DNA from 3 places in the Psychrobacillus sp. FSL K6-2365 genome. Region 3 is predicted to be linked to each of the others. Evidence: riboswitches for the same ligand, from Rfam matches in the RefSeq annotation. Region 3 holds a riboswitch; each other region holds the start of a gene.
What was found. Region 3 has a riboswitch for lysine ahead of dapA (4-hydroxy-tetrahydrodipicolinate synthase). Riboswitches for the same ligand answer to the same signal wherever they lie in the genome.
Positions count from the first base shown of each region.

Region 1: linked by a shared signal. The riboswitch ahead of MKY29_RS21575 (transporter substrate-binding domain-containing protein) and the one ahead of dapA (4-hydroxy-tetrahydrodipicolinate synthase) in region 3 are both predicted to bind lysine.
Region 2: linked by a shared signal. The riboswitch ahead of MKY29_RS15225 (Na+/H+ antiporter NhaC family protein) and the one ahead of dapA (4-hydroxy-tetrahydrodipicolinate synthase) in region 3 are both predicted to bind lysine.

Region 1 is NZ_JBBOOO010000001.1:4,252,705-4,256,999, reverse strand. It holds gene MKY29_RS21585 (helix-turn-helix domain-containing protein) at 1-1,173, opposite strand, end outside; gene MKY29_RS21580 (YvrJ family protein) at 1,622-1,786, shown strand; lysine riboswitch at 2,250-2,433, shown strand; gene MKY29_RS21575 (transporter substrate-binding domain-containing protein) at 2,558-3,412, shown strand; gene MKY29_RS21570 (amino acid ABC transporter permease) at 3,475-4,236, shown strand; gene MKY29_RS21565 (amino acid ABC transporter ATP-binding protein) at 4,255-4,295, shown strand, end outside.
Region 2 is NZ_JBBOOO010000001.1:3,036,247-3,040,541, forward strand. It holds gene lipA (lipoyl synthase) at 1-478, opposite strand, end outside; gene MKY29_RS15225 (Na+/H+ antiporter NhaC family protein) at 587-2,146, opposite strand; lysine riboswitch at 2,227-2,409, opposite strand; gene yunB (sporulation protein YunB) at 2,458-3,228, opposite strand; gene MKY29_RS15235 (bifunctional metallophosphatase/5'-nucleotidase) at 3,271-4,295, opposite strand, start outside.
Region 3 is NZ_JBBOOO010000001.1:3,489,185-3,493,479, reverse strand. It holds gene MKY29_RS17630 (methyl-accepting chemotaxis protein) at 1-288, shown strand, start outside; gene MKY29_RS17625 (YehS family protein) at 455-964, shown strand; gene dapA (4-hydroxy-tetrahydrodipicolinate synthase) at 1,028-1,915, opposite strand; lysine riboswitch at 2,142-2,321, opposite strand; gene MKY29_RS17615 (DHH family phosphoesterase) at 2,484-3,671, shown strand; gene MKY29_RS17610 (LLM class flavin-dependent oxidoreductase) at 3,955-4,295, shown strand, end outside.

The sequences.
Region 1 (4,295 bases), 760 kb from region 3:
AACATGACGTTCATCCTGTTCCTTTTCGAAATAATTTATAGCTTCCTTTAATAAATTTTCAAGTTCATTATTAAAATTGTGGTAATTTATATAAATTTGTAAGTGAAAATAATAGGAACTATTTTCTTTGTTAGAGTTTTTTCCCCCCACTATTTTATCTAAGCCTTTCTTACACCATTTGAGAACCTGTTCATGATCAGACTGCTTGGAGTACTCTTTTACAATGGATAGAATTGTTAATAAATACCCTTCAGCATTACAATCTTCTTCTTTAATTCTTAAACTAAGCTTATAAAACTCAATTGCTTTTTCATGACACCCTTGGATTGCATATAATGAACCTAGATTTTGATAAATCACCTCCTCATAATTAATCAGTTTATAATCTTTTGCCAGTTTCATCGCTAAATTATAGTTCTTTTCTGCTTCTTCATACTTTCTCATTTTTTTATGTGCAATTCCTATAACGATGTAATTATCAATTGCTCTTTCGAATAAAAGATTGTCCTTATAATAAAGTAATGATTTTGAAGCGAAATTGATTGCGTTAAAAAACTCATTGCACTTAAAGTACGTTAAACTTAGGACATTATAAAAATCAGCTATTTCCCATTCTTCATTTTTACCATTATTTATAAATCTTAAAGACATCTCTAATCGACTTAATGCTTCTTGATAATTTCCATCCAAATAACTATAAAGTCCTAAGTTTAGATTAATGATAAACTTTTGTTTCTCGTCCATACCATCTCTTATTTTTGCAATTACGTTATAGGTAGATTGCAGGCTATCCTCCTTATCATCAAGTATTAATAGGAGACGAAATAGATAAAGGTGATAACTATAATAATTATTTAGTTGTAAAAAATATTGATTTTTATTAGTGTATTTTTGCAAGGATTCTCTTATAAATTTTTTGTCCCTTTTTAATACTCCCATTTTGTACAGTTCAGATAACGATGCAATAACTTTATTTTCCTTTTCACTGGATACTTGATCTATTTCTATATTTAGTTTTTTAAGTAAAAACGTTATTACTTCGTCACTTGGAATAGTTAAATTATTTTCTATTTTGCTTAAGTAGGATGTAGAGCAGATTCCCTTGGCCAATGTGGTTTGTTTCATACTTTGGTTTAATCTTTCCGATTTTATTATATGACCTATACTACTCATTTTCTTCACCCCTTATGAATTAGTAATGTACTAATTCTTGAAAAAAACAAAATATCCTTTTTCAATCGTTCGACTTGAAACGACTGATACTTGGTTGAAAAGCATAATAAGTAGTAGAAAGTTGTAGAATATAGGGTTTTTACTTATCCAATTTTTATTAAAATATAGTAAAATTTCATTAAATTAAGAAATTAGTATTAGATATGTATTAATAATCTAAGATAGTAGAGCGTGTTTCCCAACTTATAGTTATTCTAAAAATACTAAATATTTAGTATAATATGATAAATATCAATTAATTTAATCCAAGGTGATTTTGGAATAGACTGATGGATGATTTTCCTCTTTTCGGACAAGTCAGCTCATTAGAATACAATTCGAAGGGGTTTACTCAACAGGTATATCAACGCTTAAGGAATGGTAAAAATTAAAGAAAGGGGGATAACGCATGATTGGCGAGGGAAACATTGTACAACTAATTGGAAACTTTGGATTTCCCATTGTAGTCACTATTTACTTATTGCATCGATTTGAAAATAAAATAGACGCTCTAGAAAATACCATTCACAATATAGCAAATGTTGTTAACAATAGCATAGAAAAAAGAAAGTAACATGTAACATGGATGAAACTGATATCCTGTTGATTATATAAATTGATAGAGAAAAAACTCTTTTTTAAGAATGGAAGTTAAGCTTATTTTCACTCTGAACCTACGATTTTCTTTAACGAAAATGACAGAAGTGAAAAGTAATCCATCCCGAGTGGCTAACTCAAAAAATGGATTACTTTTTTCATGTAAATCACAATATAATTTTTTAGTTTATTTTCCACAATTACTTCTACTTTCAAAAAATTGGTTATCCCTCTATTGACGATTTAACTTACCAAATAGATTACGTAAGCCCACAATCCAAAATAGAAGAATCATTAGCAGTATCTTTACTCTAAAATTGGTATATCTGATCATGTAGCTATTAATCTCAACGTATAAATAGTTTTTTCGAGAGTCAGTTGACAGATAAGTATGTCTAATGTAGACTATGAAACATAATTGAATACGACCTCACTTAGTATAGTGAGGTAGAGGCGCGATATTTAACAGTCCATAGTGGAGTTTGAGAAGCTATAATTCTATGGAGAAGGAAATGTCGCCGAAGTTAGTAATATTTCTCGGTATTACTTGCTGGGTCTGCAGTTAATAATTGCAGGACTGTCCATTATAAACATCCCGGTTTTTAATGGTGTGCTATCTCATTTGGGAAAAGTAGAGGATTTGGGCAACTATACATATTGCGACCTGAGTTCATCTCAGGTCTTTTTTTGTACAAGTTGTCTTTTTTTATAGGAACAAACATACACTGATAAAAAGGGAGTAATTAAAATGAAAAAGAGATTAGTATTTATAACGATATTCGCAAGCTTGTTATTATTATTAGCAGCATGTGGAACAGATGCTACTGAAACTTCAGGGTCTTCATCTGATAATAGTAAAGAAGCAGCAGTAGATACATTTACAGTTGGTTTAGAAGCTGGTTATGCACCTTTTAACTGGACACAACTAGATGACTCTAATGGTGGAGTGAAGATTGATGGTAATGCAGAATATGCTGGTGGATATGATGTGGAAATTGCTAAACGAATTGCTAACGGATTAGGAAAAGAACTAGTTATCGTCAAAACAGAATGGGACGGTCTTGTACCATCATTGCAATCAGACAAAATTGATGCAATCATAGCGGGAATGTCACCTACAAAAGAGCGTAAAGAAACAATCGACTTCTCGGAAAACTACTACACCTCCAACTTTGTTATGGTAGTGAAAAAAGGCGGTGCTTTTGAAGGGGCTACTTCGATTCAAGATTTTAGTGGTGCTAAAATTACAGGTCAATTAAATACATCACATTATGGTGTTATCGATCAAATTAAAGATGTGCAAAAACAACCAGCGTCAGATAATTTCGCGGCAATGCGTGTGGCATTAGAGTCTGGAGTTATTGATGGATATGTATCTGAAAGACCAGAAGGAATTAGCGCATCTTCTGCAAACGAGAACTTTGCAATGGTGGAGTTCACAGAAGGATTTAAAGCAAAGGAAGAAGATACAGCAGTCGCTGTAGGTTTGAAAAAAGGTAGTGACTTAACAGATAAAATTAATGAAATTTTAGCGGAAATAACGGAAGAAGAACGTCAAGAAATTATGGATAAGGCGATTAATAATCAACCAGCTGCTGAATAAAAATGATGTGATACCGGCTGCATCTTTTTGCAGTCGGTTTTTATATGGAAGGAGGGAAATGTATGAGCATTGAATATATTATTTCGATGATTACAAGTAACTGGCCGATGTTCCTTCGTGGAGCAGGAATGACACTACTAATCTCCATAATTGGTACGATTTTTGGAGCAGTTATTGGTTTGCTGGCAGGAGTTATTCGTACAATTCCTACGCCTGAGAGAAAGCTAAAACGTATTGTATTAAAAATAGTTAATCTGATTCTTTCTGTTTATATTGAGTTTTTCAGAGGAACACCAATGATTGTACAAGCAATGGTAATATTCTATGGCTCTGCACTAGCTTTTGGAATAGATATGGACCGTACAATGGCTGCAATATTTATCGTTTCGATTAACACGGGTGCTTATATGGCAGAAATTGTACGTGGTGGTGTCATTTCGATTGATAAGGGACAATTCGAGGCAGCACAAGCAATTGGTATGAATCACTTCCAAACAATGTGGGGTGTTGTTTTACCTCAAGTCATCCGAAATATACTGCCAGCAACAGGCAACCAATTTATCATTAATATTAAAGATACATCGGTATTAAATGTGATTGGTGTTACGGAACTATATTTTCAAGCAAAAACAGTTGCAGGAATAAGCTTTAAGTATTTTGAACCGTTCTTTATAGCATGTATTTTATATTTCGTCATGACTTTTACAGTAACATTAATATTACGTTATATAGAAAGAAAACTAGATGGACCAGAAAACTATAGCATGATTGGACAACCACCACCGCAACTTATGTTAACAAAAAGTAATACTAATATAGATTAAACGAAGGAGGAGAAATCTATGCAAAATGTCATCGAAGTTCAACATTTAAGTAAATCCTT
Region 2 (4,295 bases), 450 kb from region 3:
TAATATTACGGATATTCTGCTCAATCCCACCCATATCAGAAGGTAAAACTTCTATTGAAGTGAAAGGATTTTTTCGTCGAATCGCACGGATAGTTTCAGCAAAAACTTCAGATCCACCATCTTTTAAATCATCTCGAGCAACTGCTGTTACTACAACATGTTTTAGATTCATAATAACAACCGAATCAGCAACTCTTTCTGGTTCAGCCAAATCCAACTCATTAGGTAGTCCAGTTTTCACTGCACAAAAACGGCATGCACGTGTACAAATAGCTCCTAAAATCATAAATGTAGCTGTTCTACGTGAACCCCAACACTCATGTATATTTGGACATTTTGCTTCCTCACATACTGTATTTAGATTATTTTCACGCATTAACTTTTTAAGACCTTTGTATTCATCATTCGTATTTAACTTAATTTTTAGCCACTCTGGTTTTCTTTGGTACTCTGTTTTCGTTGGTTTACACGATGTCATTTCATCTCGACCCCATTCTAAATAAACTAACTACACTGTTGTCAATGTAACATATTATTTAATTGCAAACAACCATACAATTACCAGAGACATCCAATATTAAAATTGCTAAACTACTCTTTTACTTTTAAGACTCCATATAGAGAATAATAAGATAAGGATGATGACTACCGTTATAAATCCAAAGATAACGGAACCAGTAAGACCTAATACTAAATATCCAATTGCAGCAATGACTGCACTAACAATTGCATAAGGTAACTGGGTCATTACATGGTCAATTACGTTAACGCCTGCACCAGTTGCAGACATAATGGTTGTATCAGAAATAGGCGAACAATGGTCTCCAAATACTGCACCTGCTAAAACTGCTGCTAAAACAGGTAGTAGTAATTCTGGCTCTACTACCATAATGATGCTTGCACCTATTGGCAGTAAAATCCCAAACGACCCCCATGATGAACCAGTTGCGAAAGCCATAAATGCTGTTAAAACAAATAGTAGGAATGGGATTATCCCTACTGGAATATTATTTTCTGTAACGATTTTAGCTAAAAACTCACCAGTCCCCAGTGCATTGATTAAAAATGAAAGTGACCAAGCAAATATTAAAATACAAATAGCCGGTAACATTGAATTAATACCAGAAATAACTGCTTTCCCTAACAACCCAACATTCGCTTCTGGATTTTGTTTGAATTGACGAGTGTATAATAGTATTGCTAATATACTCGATACGATTCCACCTATAAATAATGAAAGTGGTACATCTGTGTTCTCAAAAATAACAAATAAGTTCATCACTTTACCTGAAGCCTGGTACCCTGTCCAAAACATTGAAGCTAGTGTAACAGCTATTAATGATAAAATCGGTAAAATTAAATCATTCACTTTTCCATAATTATTTTCCGGGAAATTACCTTGTAAATCACCTGGATTAGATTTATTTGGATCAAAAAGCACTCCTGTTTCTTTTGCACGTTTTTCATGTTTTTTCATCTCACCTAAGTCATTGTCTGTCCATGCTATAAAAAATACCATTGCAAGAGCAGCAATAACATAGAAATTCATCGGGGCCATTATCAGAAATGCCTGAAGTGGTGTATAGTCTGTTACTGCATAAGTAGCAAAAATAACACCTAACTGACTTATTAGAAATGCTCCCCAGCTAGAAACTGGAGAAACTACACAAATTGGTGCTGATGTAGAGTCTATAAAATAAGCTAACTTTGCACGTGATACTCGATGTGAATCTGTAATTGGACGTGCAATCTGTCCAACAGCAAGTGCATTAAAATAATCATCTACAAAAATAATAATTCCTAAAAAGACTGTTAATAGCTTAGATCCACGATTTGTTTTAATACGTTTAACAGCCCATGCTGCAAAGGCGGTACTTCCACCTGATAAGCTGACAATGGCGGTAATTACGCCTAGCATTAATATGAAAGATAATATAAAGATATTGTACACATTCAATCCATTTTCCCAAAACGATGTGATAAAGGAATCCCAAAGAATGTTTAATGAGTCAATTGGCGAAAAACTTTCTACTAATAAAGCTGCCGAAACGATTCCGACCCCTAATGATAATAAAACTCTCTTCGTAACAAGCACCATTACAATCGCTAGCAGTGGCGGTAAAATCGAAAATATCGTATTTTCCAAAACAAATCCTCCTAAATATAAAAAGCCAACCTAATGTATATATAGGTTGGCTTTTAGTTAAAATTTTAAGCATAAATTTTATACTCTGTAGCTCTCCATTTATACAAGTGTATAAATGACAGTGTTATTTTTGTTCAAAATAACCCCAACTAGATTTGTCTCGACGATCAGCATCTAATTTCGGCATAACTTCCTTCCGTTTACAATCACAGTTGTCATTCTCCTGTAAACTACTCTTAAGTCATGCGGCCTCTACCTATTCTTATTCATTTCCACTAGTATAGCAGTAAATACTATAATTTTAAGGTTTTTTATTTTTCTGGTAATGGTAGTGGAACTTCTATTGATGGAGCTGCATCACCATCGCCACCTGTGTATATATAAGGAACCTGGCCTTGTACAATCCCCATTGCAACAGGTATACTCTGTTCAACTGTACTCATTTTACTTGCTAGAGGAACGATTATTTGTACATTTACTTTAATGTGAATATTGACTTCTACATACGCATTATTAATACCAAATTTTGTAATCGAAGGTACTACATTCGATTGTACATTACCGATGACGTGAAAGCGTATTGGAATTTTCGGGCCTAAATTACCGATAAGGGGAATATTCGTCGCTTGCCCCATTGGCACGAAAAATACGACTCCACCTTGATCCTCCATCGTTTGTTTATCGTACTCGATGTCATCTAAGTAAGGTAGGCTTGAAAAGTCCCCCTGCTCAGCCTGCTCCAAATGGGCCTGAACTAATTGATTTGTATCAGCCAATACACGATTAATTATTTCTGTATTAAATCGTGTAGTTACCATTGTGGTACTATCTGAAGGAACCTCTTCGATTATGTCATTTACATCGAGCGTATTGGAAATTCTTGAGTTAATCGCTTTATTGATTACCATAGATGCTATTTTATTCGTTTGAACTTCTGCATATTGTAGATAGGTAGTAGTCAACTGCTCATTAATATAATAGATGAGACCTCCAACTGATAACAAGAAAGCAGTTAAAAAAATAGCTATTTTACGCTGATTAGTAAAGAAAGCAAATCGTTTTTTTTTCTTTCTATAGAACAAAAACAATCCTCCTAATTACTACATATGTAAGGAGGAGGACTTTCATGACTTATATTCATTTTTTTCTTGCTGTCCATACCATTTCACGATATCACGAATCATTTCAGGCATAAAGTATTGTTTTGGAGCGAACTTTAATGAAGGAAAAAAGTAACCGAAAGTAAACATATCTAAAGTTGCCAATGTATAGATTTTCTCGATTTCAAGTGGTATTTCATTGACTAACACAGTTCCATCTTCCAGCTCTTTAAGCTGTTCATATAGGATTGCTCCAAGATAGTTCCCTCTGAACCCTAGCCCCTTTACTTCAAGCTTTGGCCATTTTTCATTTTTTCCCGTACGAATAACCTCGAGTAGCTCTGCTCCAGTTAATGTAATAACACATGGATTAATCGGGTGAGGCAAACATTGGTGTAAGTCCCTTGCAGTAATTGGCCCCTGATGAAGATCCTTTAAGAAGATACCCGCCGGAAACATAGCACAGTTTGCATTAGTAAAGGAAAGTAATGCTTTTCCAAAAAAATGAGATAAATCGGATTCCATAAACCATTCCTTCTTTAATCTGAAAGGATTGTAGAAAGCAATACTAGACATTTCAGCTATTCCTTCATTTTCCCAAGCTAACTGCGTATCACTTGCGTTAGAGGGAACTGGCAATGTTTCTGTTCGAATTAATACCGCTTTCTTAGATTGGATAACCCTTTTCACATGATCAAACTCCAACGTTACAAGTCCAACATTCATACCAAATTTACCTGTCGCTGCTTGCAACGAATCCCCTATAACCTTACCTTCTTCAAAGGCGTGATGTGTATGTGACCCCAAAACCAAGTCTACTTGTGGAATTTCCAAAGAAATTATTTCATCCTGTGACATTCCTAAGTGAGACATACAAATAAGTACATCCACTTGTGGACGAAGTATAGTACATACCTCTTTCAGACGTGGAATCGGATCTTGAATATGCCAACCTAACTTTTCATAATAAATGCCATAATCTGCAGTTGCCGCAACAATTCCTATTTTAATGCCTGTTGGTGTCACATGTATTTTATACGGTAATACCC
Region 3 (4,295 bases):
TTTAAAGAAATTACAATTGGTATTCATGCAATGACAGAAAAAGTAGAGCAGATTTCAAAGAATCTAGCCCAAGTTAGCGCAAATAGCCAACAGATTAATGCATCTGTTCAAGAAATTGCTTCCGTTTCAGAGGAATCTGCTGCTGGTGTAGAAGAGACAGCTGCGTCCGCTGAGGAATCGGTTGGTTCAATGGAAGAAGTGGTAGCAAGCTCCCAACATTTGGCGACAATTGCTATGAACCTTGCTGATGCAGTTTCTAAATTTAAAACAGCTAAAACAGCAGAATAAAAAGTGCCTGGTTCTAATGCAATTCTGAATTGTGTTAAACCAGGCATATTTATTTTTTATGAAAATAATTTAAAAGTTAAATTGTAAGGTAGTAACATAGTGGAATTGAAATCGTGTAAAATGGAGAAGATGTTGGTTATATAGATAGTTTATAGGAGGTTAATAAATGGAAAATAATGATATATTAATCAGATTAAGATATGCCCTAGATATTAAAAACAAAGACATGGTAGAGATTTTTAAACTAGGTGGCGTTGAACTTACAAAAGAAGATGTACTTAAAATTCTTACTAAATCAAAAGAAGATGATGATGTTGAAGTAGTGGAAGATGAAAATCATATGAAGTGTAACAACAAGATGTTGGAATCATTTTTGAATGGTTTAATCATACATAAAAGAGGTAAACAGGATCCAAAACAGGCACAATCTACTAATCCAGAGCCTGCAGAACAGCAGAAGGATCATGTGAATAATATACTCTTGAAGAAACTAAAAGTAGCTTTACAGTTAACAACGGAAGATATGCTGGAAGTATTAGATGATGGCGGAATTATTGTATCTAAAGGTGAACTAGGTGCTATTTTAAGAAAACCAGGGCATCGTAATTATAAGGAATGCGGGGATAATTTTGCACGCAAATTCCTTAAAGGATTAGCTGTAAAATACAGAAATTAATAAAGAAGAGCGAATTCTAAATTGAGTTCGCTCTTCCTCTTTTTCTATAGACAATTGAAAATGCTATATTTTCACGGTTTGTTGCAATGTGGATAATACTTCTTGTAAAGAATTCAGCTCTTCTTTATTCAAAGGAATCATAGGTAAGCGAACACCACCTACAGGAATTCCTTTTAAATTTAATGCCGATTTTACAGGAGTTGGATTTGGCGCTGCAAATAATGCTTTCATGATAGGTAAAAGACTGCGATGATCCTTAGCAGCTTCTCTTACATTGCCACTATTAAACTTTTCAATCATTGTTTGCATTTCGTTCCCAATAACATGTGATGCTACTGAAATAACTCCTGCTCCACCAATCGATATTACTGGGATTGTTAACCCGTCATCACCGCTATATAGTGAAAAATTTTCAGGTGTATTTTGAATAATTTCAGCCATTGTATCTAAATTCCCACTAGCTTCTTTAATAGCTACGATGTTCGGAATATCGGAAAGTCTTACAACGGTTTCTACTGACATATTGACAACACTCCGACCGGGAATATTATATAACATAATCGGTAAAGATGTAACTGCAGCAATTGCTTGGAAGTGTTGGTACAATCCTTCTTTTGATGGTTTGCTATAATAGGGAACAACAAGCATAATACCATCGACACCTGCATCAGCTGCTTGTCTTGTTAAATCGATGGATGCTTTTGTGTTATACGAGCCGGTGCCAGCAATTACCGGGACTCTACCATTCACAACTTCTACTGTAAATTTAAACAGTTTAACTTTTTCTTCCTCTGTTAACGTCGGAGACTCTCCGGTTGTACCAGATATGACTAAACCATCAGTTCCATTGGCAATTAAATAGTCTATTAAGTTTCGTGTAGCTGGAAAATCTATTTCCTCATTATGATCAAAAGGAGTCACCATAGCCGTTAATATTTGTCCAAAATTCATAACTTCTCCACATCCTCTAGTTATATTATTAAAAATTCAGGGAGAAGGGCGGTATCAATTATGCCTCCGCGTAATTGCGTAAAGATTTTAAATTACACTAGCGAAATTCAAAATCTATGACATCCGCCGGAGGCATAACTTGACGGTTGTTTAGTCAAGTTATGTAGACGCAAAAAAGCAACAACGAGGGCTCGTTGTTGCAATAGAAATAAAGTAATATTTCCGTGCGTAAGATAGCCCTCCATATAGTCTCCTATATGACAATTCAGTGTTTATTCAACAGCAGAACCAGCTTCAAGAAAAATGAGATTCTTTCAACTTCGGCAAATTCCCCTTTCCACAAATATCAAAGGATCTCATTATCCTCCAAATGTGTACTGATGGTCTTCGCGCCTCTATCCTTACTTCAAATGTATTTGAAATAAGAGAATATTTAATTATTAAAATAATACATGTTTTTTAATACTAATGCAACAGTTTACCTGTAAAATAAATATAAAGCTATTTAAGGTCAGTATAATTAATAAGTTTCATACGTTAAAACCATACTATTCAAGAGGTGAAAAGGATGTATAAATTATTGTCTCATAATGATTTAGATGGTGTCGGATGTGGCATTTTAGCAAAGCTTGCTTTTGGTGAGCAAGTGAAGGTGCGTTATAATTCGATTTCCTCCCTTAATCGAGAGATTGAATACTTTTTAGAAAATGATGAGCCAGATACATTTTTATTTGTAACTGATTTGACTCCAAACGAGGACAATGAAAAAAGGCTTAATGACTTTTATAATGCAAAAGGGAAGGTCCAACTGATTGATCATCACAAATCTGCCTTACACTTTAATGATTATGAGTGGGGATATATTCTAGTAGAAGATCACGAAGGCAAATTAACTTCAGCTACTTCATTGTTATATGAATATCTTGTAACAAATAAATTGTTGGAACCAACTGCAGCACTCACAGAATTTGTAGAATTAGTTAGACAGTATGATACATGGGAATGGGAGAAGAATGAGAACCACCAAGCTCACTCGCTTAACTCACTATTCTATTTAATATCGATGGAAGAATTCGAAGAAAAAATATTAGAGAGACTTCGTACAAGTGATCATTTTGATTTTGATGAATTTGAAAAGAAAATATTGAAAATGGAAGCGGACAAGATTGACCGTTATATTCGTCGCAAGAAAAGAGAAATTGTCCAAGCAACCATAGGGGAACATTTGGCAGGAATTGTGTATGCAGAAACTTACCATTCAGAGCTAGGCAATGAACTAGGAAAAGAATATCCACATCTCGACTATATAGCGATAGTAATTATGGGGGGGAAAAGAATTTCCCTTCGTACTATATATGATCATATTGATGTATCTGAAGTTGCTGGTCAGTTCGGCGGCGGAGGACATCAAAAAGCATCTGGATGTACCTTAACAGAAGAAGCTTATAAGTTATTTGTTTTGGACACTTTCCATCTGCTACCGATACTAGAAGATGCAAAAAGAAATCAATATAATTTGAAACAATCATCATTTGGTTCATTTTATATGAATAGAAAAAATGATACGTTCATTTTGTATTCTAAAAATAATCAGGATTGGATACTTGAAAAAAATAAAACCGAAATAGGACAAACCTTTACTAGTTTTGAAGAAGGAGAGCGATTCCTAAAAAGAAACTATGAGGCAGCTTTGGTAAGGGATGACTTGTTCGTTGATTACTTAATGAGTGAAGTGAAAAAAAGAGACAATTCATGATGAATTGTCAATTCTAAGGATTTTAATCTATTTACTTGCGTTCGTCTGTTAAATACTTGCTTTCAAGAAGTCGGTACTTGCGGAGTGTCCTTACTTACTTTCTTTCAATCTGGATTTACTTGCTCTTGAACTAGCTGTACTTGCGGAGTGGTAATTTAAACCAAAAATATCTACCTCTAATAAAACCGGAAAATTGAATATAAATAGAATGATAAGGTATCATTAATGCCGACAGACTAATTATAAAAAACATGAAACCGCAGAAATTTAGGGGGTAAATTAAATGGAAATTGGAATAACAACGTTTGTAGAAACAACACCAGATGTAAAAACAGGCAAAGTAATTAGCCATGCTGAGCGTATACGTGAGGTTGTTGAAGAAATTGTATTAGCGGATCAAGTTGGGTTAGATGTATTTGGTGTAGGGGAACATCACCGAAAGGATTATGCGGCTTCTGCTCCAGCTGTTCTTCTAGCTGCAGCTGCTTCACGGACGAAGCAAATAAGACTCACAAGTGCTGTAACAGTACTTTCTTCTGATGACCCAGTGCGAGTGTTTGAGGAATTTTCTACATTAGACGCTATTTCTAATGGTCGTGCTGAAATCATGGCTGGACGTGGTTC